2 regions of the Superficieibacter sp. genome follow, and region 2 is predicted to be linked to the other one. Evidence: predicted binding sites of a transcription regulator. Region 2 holds the regulator's gene; the other holds the start of a gene.

Region 1 (4,635 bases), on a different contig from region 2:
AACAGGCGATCAACCAGATTACGCAGGCGGTCGGCCTGTTCGATAATCACTTTGGTGTATTCCAGCAGAGCCGGATCGGGCAGCGCTTTACTAAGAAGCTGCGCCGCGCCGCGTAGTCCGCCCAGCGGATTTTTGATTTCATGCGCCAGGCCGCGCACTAAATCGCGCGCGGCGACCTGCTGCGCATGTTGAAGCTGCTCCTGGCTAAGACGGCGCTGATTATCCATCGGAGCCATTTCCAGCAGGATCATCCCGTCCGGCAGGCGCTGCGCCGTCAGCGAGAGAATATGAGAGCGCCCGTCGATCACCAGCGTGACTTCGTTATCGGTAAAGCCCTGTCCGGCGCGCAGACTTTCCTGCATCAGCCCGATATTCAGGGAGAAATAGCTCAACAGTTCCGGCAGCGGCGTACCAAATAATTTTCGCGAACTTTGCGCCAGCAGCTGTTGCGCCGCCGGATTCGCGTAATGCACCGCCAGGTCATCATCGACCAGCAGGATACTGTTGATTAACGAGTTGAGGATCTGCCCAGCATCGGGCAGCACGCCGGTTGCCATTTAGCAGTCTCCTTAGTGTGCACTAATTTAGTGCAGTATAAGCGTAAGTGGATGAATCGGGTGAGTTTGGTGGAGAAAAAAGCCCATCCAGAGATGGGCTGAAAGTTTCCACGGCAACTTCAACTAACAACGAAAATTAAACGCTGTAGTACAGCTCAAATTCTACCGGGTGCGGCGTCATGCGTACGCGGTCATTTTCTTCGCGACGCAGGGCGATGTAGGCGTCAATCGCTTCATCGGTAAACACGCCGCCAGCGGTCAGGAATTCGCGGTCCAGATCCAGCTCGTTCAGCGCTTCTTCCAGAGAGCCTGCAACCTGCGGGATTTCTTTCGCTTCTTCCGGCGGCAGATCGTACAGGTTTTTGTCCATCGCTTCGCCTGGGTGGATCTTGTTCTTGATGCCGTCAAGACCAGCCATCAGCAGCGCAGCAAAGCACAGGTACGGGTTAGCCGCCGGGTCCGGGAAGCGCACTTCGATACGACGTGCTTTCGGAGACGCCACCACCGGGATACGGATGGAAGCAGAGCGGTTACGCGCAGAGTAAGCCAGCATAACCGGCGCTTCATAACCCGGAACCAGACGCTTGTAAGAGTTGGTGGTCGGGTTAGACAGGGCGTTGATCGCTTTAGCGTGTTTAATCACGCCGCCGATGTAAAACAGCGCCTGCTCAGACAGCCCGGCGTATTTGTCGCCAGAGAACAGGTTGGTGCCGTTTTTGGACAGCGACATATGGCAGTGCATACCTGAACCGTTATCGCCGAACATCGGTTTTGGCATAAAGGTCGCGGTTTTACCGAAGCGGTGAGCCACGTTATGCACGACATATTTGTAAATCTGAATTTCGTCGGCTTTTTTGGTCATGGTATTGAAGCGGGTTGCCACTTCGTTCTGACCTGCGGTTGCCACTTCGTGGTGATGTGCTTCAACCACCAGGCCCATCTCTTCCATCACCAGACACATGGTGGAACGCAGATCCTGCGCGGAATCTACCGGCGGAACCGGGAAATAGCCGCCTTTTACTGCCGGACGGTGGCCTTTGTTGCCGCCTTCGTATTTGGTGGAGGAGTTCCAGGCACCTTCGATATCGTCAATGGCGACGTGAGAGCCGGAGATAGAGCTGCCAAAGCGCACGTCATCAAACAGGAAGAATTCTGGTTCTGGCCCGAACAGCACGGTATCAGCGATACCGGTAGAGCGCAGATACTCTTCTGCACGTTTGGCGATAGAACGCGGATCGCGGTCGTAGCCCTGCAACGTGCCCGGCTCAAGAATGTCGCAGCGAATGATCAGGGTTGATTCTTCGTAGAACGGGTCAATCACCGCAGTAGAAGAATCCGGCATCAGAACCATGTCAGATTCGTTGATACCTTTCCAGCCACCAATCGAGGAGCCATCAAACATTTTGCCTTCTTCAAAGAATTCGGCATTAACCTGATGCGCAGGAATTGTGACGTGCTGTTCTTTACCTTTGGTATCGGTGAAGCGCAGATCGACAAACTTCACTTCGTGTTCATTCAGCATCGTCAAAACGTGTTCAGCGGACATACTTTAACTCTCCCCGGATTCGGTCATGGTCGTCGTGGTAACGAGGTCTTCAAACGGTCAGACTGGCGTGATTGCCTTAAAAAAGATAAAGCGAAATCTGTGCCAACTTTCAAATGCCCCCTAAAAGGCGCTATGATGCGCACCATAGTGCAAAAGGGCTGCACCACGGTGATTGTGTTGCACCAGTATAGTGCTTCAATGTGAACATAGAGCACCATATTGGTGCAATTTGCGTTTAGCAGCCTGATTTCGCTTCGTGAAAGCGATCACAAACAAACTCTGCAATACTTGTTTGCGGAGGATCTTTGTGATCCTGTTTTGTAGTGCGATTAATCCGTGTACAATAACGCGCTATTTCTAATGCCTGAGGCAAAGTTGTGATCGAAAATTTGCGTAACATCGCCATCATTGCGCACGTTGACCATGGTAAAACCACCCTGGTTGACAAGCTGCTGCAACAATCTGGCACCTTTGGTGAGCGTTCTGAGCTTACCGAACGTGTCATGGACTCCAACGACCTGGAGAAAGAACGCGGGATCACCATCCTCGCGAAGAATACCGCTATCAACTGGCGCGACTACCGTATCAACATCGTAGACACCCCGGGGCACGCCGACTTCGGCGGCGAAGTGGAACGTGTAATGTCTATGGTTGATTCCGTTCTGTTGCTTGTCGACGCAATGGATGGCCCGATGCCGCAGACTCGCTTCGTGACCCAAAAAGCGTTTGCTAATGGTCTGAAGCCGATTGTTGTAATCAACAAAGTTGACCGCCCTGGCGCGCGTCCTGACTGGGTTGTCGATCAGGTATTTGACCTGTTCGTAAACCTGGGCGCAACCGACGAACAGCTGGACTTCCCGATCGTTTACGCCTCTGCGCTGAACGGTATCGCGGGTCTGGATCACGAAGACATGGCGGAAGACATGACTCCGCTGTTCGAAGCTATCGTCAAGCACGTTGAAGCACCGAACGTTGACCCTACCGGTCCGTTCCAGATGCAGATCTCCCAGCTCGACTATAACAACTACGTTGGCGTTATCGGCATCGGCCGTATCAAACGCGGCGTGGTTAAGCCGAACATGCAGGTGACTATTATTGATGCTGAAGGTAAGCGTCGTAACGGTAAAGTGAACCAGGTACTGGGTCACATGGGTCTGCAACGTGTTGAATCTGCTTCTGCCGAAGCGGGCGACATCATTGCAATCACCGGTCTGGGCGAGCTGAACATCTCCGACACCATTTGCGATCCGCAAAACGTCGAAGCGCTGCCGGCACTCTCCGTTGATGAGCCGACCGTGACCATGTTCTTCTGCGTAAACACTTCACCGTTCTGCGGTAAAGAAGGCAAATACGTCACCTCTCGTCAGATCCTTGAGCGTCTGAACAAAGAGTTGGTACATAACGTTGCGCTGCGCGTAGAAGAAACCGAAGACCCGGACGCTTTCCGCGTATCAGGTCGTGGTGAACTGCACCTGTCTGTTCTGATCGAAAACATGCGTCGTGAAGGTTTCGAAATGGCGGTTTCCCGTCCGAAAGTTATCTTCCGCGAAATCGATGGCCGTATGCAGGAGCCGTTCGAGCAGGTAACGCTGGATATCGAAGAACAGAACCAGGGTTCCGTTATGGAAGCGCTGGGTATCCGTAAAGGCGATCTGCGCGACATGATGCCGGATGGCAAAGGTCGTGTGCGTCTGGATTACGTCATCCCAAGCCGTGGCCTGATCGGTTTCCGTACCGAATTCATGACCATGACCTCCGGTACTGGCCTGCTGTACTCCAGCTTCAGCCACTACGACGACGTCCGCGCGGGTGAAATCGGCCAGCGTCAGAACGGCGTGCTGATCTCCAACGGTCAGGGTAAAGCTGTGGCTTACGCCCTGTACAGCCTCCAGGATCGCGGCAAGCTGTTCCTGGGTCACGGTGCAGAAGTGTATGAAGGCCAGATCATCGGTATTCACACTCGTTCTAACGACCTGACCGTTAACTGCCTGACCGGTAAAAAACTGACCAACATGCGTGCTTCTGGTACTGATGAAGCCACCACGCTGGTCCCGGCAGTCAAAATGTCTCTCGAACAGGCACTGGAATTCATCGATGATGATGAACTGGTAGAAGTTACGCCGGTCTCTGTACGTCTGCGTAAACGTCACCTGACCGAGAACGACCGTCGCCGCGCTAACCGTGGCCCGAAAGACGCGTAATTAACGCCGCTTTCAACAAAAACCCCGCGCAGCGTGCTGTGCGGGGTTTTTTTATATCTCTTGCTGATGCAGCGAATCGGCGATCACCAGTTCTACATTCTCTTCGCTCAGTAATTGTTTAAAGGAATCTGGCGGTGGCGCGTCGGTAAAAAATGCGCGCCCCTGGCGCGCATTCCCTACAGAGACGGCAGCAGAGGCGGTAAATTTGGTGCGATCGGCGACCAGCAGCGTGTTACGCGCGTGCTTCATCATCGTCCTGGCGACCTGGGCTTCATTGACATCAAACTCCAGCAGCGTTCCGTCATGCTCAATAGCGCCAATGCTGGTGATC
Region 2 (4,635 bases):
TCGAAACCTGGTCGATTAAAGCGGATAAAGCGAAGCTGACTAATGACCGTATGCTGTATCTTTACGGCCACGTTGAAGTGAACGCGCTGACCCCGGACGCTCAACTACGCAAAATTACGACGGATAATGCCATAGTGAATTTGATCACCCAGGATGTCACCTCTGACGATCTGGTGACGTTATACGGTACGACATTTAATTCCAGCGGCCTGAAAATGCGCGGAAACTTACGCAACAAAAACGCCGAGCTGATTGAAAAGGTTAGAACCTCATATGAAATTCAAAACAAACAAACTCAGCCTTAAGCTTGTACTGGCCAGTACGCTTCTGGCGGCCAGCCTTCCCGCGCTGGCGTTAACGGGCGACACCGATCAGCCCATTCATATTGAGTCCGATCAGCAGTCGCTGGATATGCAGGGCAATATCGTCACCTTCACCGGTAACGTCGTTGTCACGCAGGGCACGATCAAAATTAACGCTGACAAAGTGGTCGTCACCCGTCCTGGCGGTGAGAAAGGCAAAGAGGTGATCGACGGCTACGGTAAACCGGCCACCTTCTACCAGATGCAGGACAACGGCAAACCGGTGAAAGGCCATGCCTCGCAAATGCATTACGAGCTGCAAAATGACTTTGTGACCCTGACCGGCAACGCTTTCCTTGAACAGGTCGACAGCAATATTCAGGGAGACAAAATCACCTATCTGGTGAAAGAGCAGAAAATGCAGGCGTTCAGCGAAAAAGGCAAACGGGTAACCACCGTTCTGGTGCCATCGCAATTGCAGGATAAGAGTAACAACCAGGCTCCGGCGCAGAAAAAGAGTAACTAATTCATTATGGCAACATTAACTGCAAAGAACCTCGCGAAGGCTTATAAAGGCCGCCGGGTGGTGGAAGACGTCAGTCTGACCGTAAAGTCCGGTGAGATCGTTGGTCTGCTGGGTCCAAACGGTGCGGGTAAGACCACCACGTTTTATATGGTCGTCGGCATTGTCTCGCGCGATGCGGGCAACATTATCATTGATGACGATGATATTAGCCTGCTGCCGCTGCACGCGCGGGCGCGTCGGGGTATCGGTTATCTGCCGCAGGAAGCCTCCATTTTCCGCCGTCTTAGCGTATACGACAACCTGATGGCGGTCCTGCAAATTCGTGACGATCTCACGTCAGAACAGCGCGAAGATCGCGCGAAAGAGCTGATGGAAGAGTTCCATATCGATCATTTGCGCGACAGCCTCGGCCAGGCCCTCTCCGGCGGTGAACGTCGCCGCGTGGAAATTGCCCGTGCGCTGGCTGCTAATCCGAAATTTATCCTGCTGGATGAACCCTTTGCGGGCGTTGACCCCATTTCCGTTATCGACATCAAACGTATTATTGAGCACCTGCGAGACAGCGGCCTCGGCGTTCTGATCACCGATCACAACGTGCGTGAAACGCTGGCAGTGTGTGAGCGAGCCTATATCGTGAGCCAGGGACACCTGATCGCCCACGGTACGCCAGACGAAATCCTTAAAGACGAACAGGTTAAGCGCGTGTATCTTGGGGAAGACTTCAGACTCTGATAGGGTGTATTCATGATGCATCCCGGCGCAGCCAGCACAGAGGCTGCGTAAATGATGAAGTGTAAGAAGTCAGCGACGTAAACTCGGGAGAAAATCGCTCTGAATATGAAGCAAGGTTTGCAATTAAGGTTTAGTCAACAGCTTGCCATGACGCCGCAGCTGCAACAGGCGATCCGTCTGCTGCAACTGTCGACGCTGGAACTTCAGCAAGAACTTCAACAGGCACTGGAAAGTAATCCACTGCTTGAGCAAACCGATCTTCACGATGAAATTGACGCCAAAGAGACCCCGGATAGCGAGTCGCTGGATACCGCTGACGCCCTTGAGCAGAAAGATATGCCAGAGGAGTTGCCGCTTGATGCCAGTTGGGACGAGATCTACACGGCGGGCACCCCTTCCGGTAACGGCGTCGATTATCAGGACGACGAGCTGCCGGTGTACCAGGGCGAAACCACCCAGTCGCTACAGGATTACCTGATGTGGCAGGTGGGTCTGACGCCGTTCTCTGACACCGACCGCGCTATCGCCACTTCCATTGTTGATGCCGTGGATGACACCGGTTATCTGACCGTCTCCGTTGACGATATTCTTGAAAGCACAGGCGACGACGAAATCGGGCTGGATGAAATTGAGGCGGTGCTCAAGCGCATCCAGCGTTTTGATCCGGTGGGCGTGGCGGCGAAAGATCTGCGCGACTGCCTGCTGATCCAGCTTTCGCAATACGCCAAAGACACGCCGTGGCTCACCGAAGCACGGCTTATCGTCAGCGATCATCTCGACCTGCTCGCCAATCACGATTTCCGCACCCTGATGCGCGTCACGCGTCTGAAAGAAGATGTGCTGAAAGAAGCGGTAAACCTGATCCAGTCGCTGGACCCGCGTCCCGGTCAGTCAATCCAGACCGGCGAGCCGGAGTACGTCATCCCGGACGTGCTGGTGCGAAAAATCAGCGATCGCTGGGTGGTCGAACTCAACTCTGACAGTATTCCCCGTCTGCAAATCAATCAGCACTACGCCGCCATGGGCGGTAGCACCCGCAATGAAGCGGATAACCAGTATATCCGCAGCAACTTGCAGGAAGCGAAGTGGCTGATTAAGAGCCTTGAGAGCCGCAACGACACCCTGCTGCGCGTCAGTCGCTGTATCGTTGAGCAACAGCAGGCGTTCTTTGAGCAGGGCGAAGAGTTTATGAAACCGATGGTGCTGGCGGATATCGCCCAGGCCGTCGAAATGCACGAATCCACGATTTCCCGCGTGACGACCCAGAAATATCTGCACAGTCCGCGCGGCATTTTTGAACTGAAGTATTTCTTCTCCAGCCACGTAAATACCGAGGGCGGCGGCGAAGCCTCCTCCACGGCGATTCGGGCGCTGGTGAAGAAGTTAATCGCTGCGGAGAACCCCGCGAAACCGCTGAGCGACAGCAAATTAACCACATTGCTGTCCGATCAGGGGATCATGGTGGCACGCCGCACCGTTGCGAAGTATCGAGAGTCTTTATCCATTCCGCCGTCTAACCAGCGCAAACAACTGGTGTGACACAACCGATAAGGAAGACACTATGCAGCTAAACATCACTGGGCACAATGTCGAGATTACTGATGCACTCCGCGATTTTGTCAGCACAAAATTTGCTAAGCTGGAGCAGTATTTTGACCGCATCAATCAGGTCTACGTTGTGTTAAAAGTGGAAAAAGTGACGCATATTTCGGATGCCACCCTGCACGTTAACGGGGGTGAAATTCATGCCAGCGCGGAAGGGCAGGATATGTACGCGGCTATCGACGGTTTAATTGATAAACTGGCGCGACAGCTAACCAAACATAAAGATAAACTGAAACAACACTGATTGTCCGGGCGTTCGCCTGACGTATACCGCGTCAGGCGAGGCTTAGGTGAAACTATGATGAACAATGATGCAGCCCTACAACTGAGCACTGTCCTTAACCAGGAATGTACCCGCAGTAACGTTCACTGCCAGAGCAAGAAACGCGCGCTGGAAATTATCAGTGAGCTGGCAGCAAAGCAGCTGAGTCTGCCGCCGCAGGTCGTATTCGAAGCGATCCTCACCCGTGAAAAAATGGGGAGTACCGGTATCGGTAACGGCATCGCCATTCCTCACGGCAAGCTGGAAGAGGACACCCTGCGCGCGGTTGGCGTCTTTGTACAACTGGAAACGCCGATTGCCTTTGACGCTATCGACAACCAGCCGGTGGATCTACTCTTCGCCCTGCTGGTTCCGGCTGACCAGACCAAAACGCATCTGCATACTCTTTCGCTGGTGGCAAAACGCCTGGCGGATAAAACCATTTGTCGTCGCCTGCGAGCGGCACAAAGTGATGAAGAGCTGTATCAAATCATCACCGAAAACGAACACAGTGATGATGTTTAGCAGGGATAATACTTTACCCTTTGCTGTACTGAGGAGAAACGGTACATGGTACTGATGATCGTCAGCGGTCGCTCCGGCTCGGGGAAATCCGTAGCCCTGCGCGCGCTGGAAGATATGGGCTTCTACTGTGTAGATAACCTGCCCGTGGTGCTTTTGCCGGAACTGGCGAAAAGTCTGGTCGATCGTCAGACTTCCGCCGCCGTCAGCATAGACGTGCGTAATATGCCGGAATCACCCGAGATTTTTGAACAGGCAATGCAAAACCTGCCGGATGCCTTTTCGCCGCAGCTGCTGTTCCTTGACGCAGACCGCAACACGCTGATCCGTCGCTACAGCGACACGCGCCGCCTGCATCCTCTTTCCAGTAAGAATCTTTCGCTGGAAAGCGCCATCGATCAGGAGAGCGATCTGCTGGAGCCGCTGCGCTCGCGTGCCGATCTTATCGTCGATACCTCCGAGATGTCGGTTCACGAACTGGCGGAAATGCTGCGCACGCGGCTACTGGGCAAGCGCGAACGCGAACTGACGATGGTGTTTGAGTCCTTCGGCTTTAAGCATGGCATCCCCATCGACGCGGACTACGTTTTTGACGTGCGTTTTCTGCCAAACCCGCACTGGGACCCGAAACTGCGTCCAATGACCGGCCTCGACAAACCGGTCGCCGCGTTTCTTGACCGCCATAC

Evidence for each region. Region 2 encodes sigma-54, which starts transcription at its own class of promoters, with help from an activator protein. Its sites were predicted from a motif close to GTTGGCACANNTTTCGCTNT; they were not measured.
Region 1: a site for sigma-54 is predicted at 2,191-2,210, ahead of glnA (glutamate--ammonia ligase). Genes of this name have one in related genera too.

Annotation. Positions count from the first base shown of each region.
Region 1 covers NZ_DAMAPU010000013.1:13,793-18,427, forward strand. Annotated here, with positions in the region: gene glnL (nitrogen regulation protein NR(II)) at 1-557, opposite strand, end outside; gene glnA (glutamate--ammonia ligase) at 694-2,103, opposite strand; gene typA (ribosome-dependent GTPase TypA) at 2,481-4,304, shown strand; gene RT197_RS17850 (DeoR/GlpR family DNA-binding transcription regulator) at 4,356-4,635, opposite strand, start outside.
Region 2 covers NZ_DAMAPU010000002.1:78,031-82,665, reverse strand. Annotated here, with positions in the region: gene lptC (LPS export ABC transporter periplasmic protein LptC) at 1-305, shown strand, start outside; gene lptA (lipopolysaccharide ABC transporter substrate-binding protein LptA) at 274-828, shown strand; gene lptB (LPS export ABC transporter ATP-binding protein) at 835-1,560, shown strand; gene rpoN (RNA polymerase factor sigma-54) at 1,666-3,099, shown strand; gene hpf (ribosome hibernation promoting factor) at 3,122-3,409, shown strand; gene ptsN (PTS IIA-like nitrogen regulatory protein PtsN) at 3,464-3,952, shown strand; gene rapZ (RNase adapter RapZ) at 3,998-4,635, shown strand, end outside.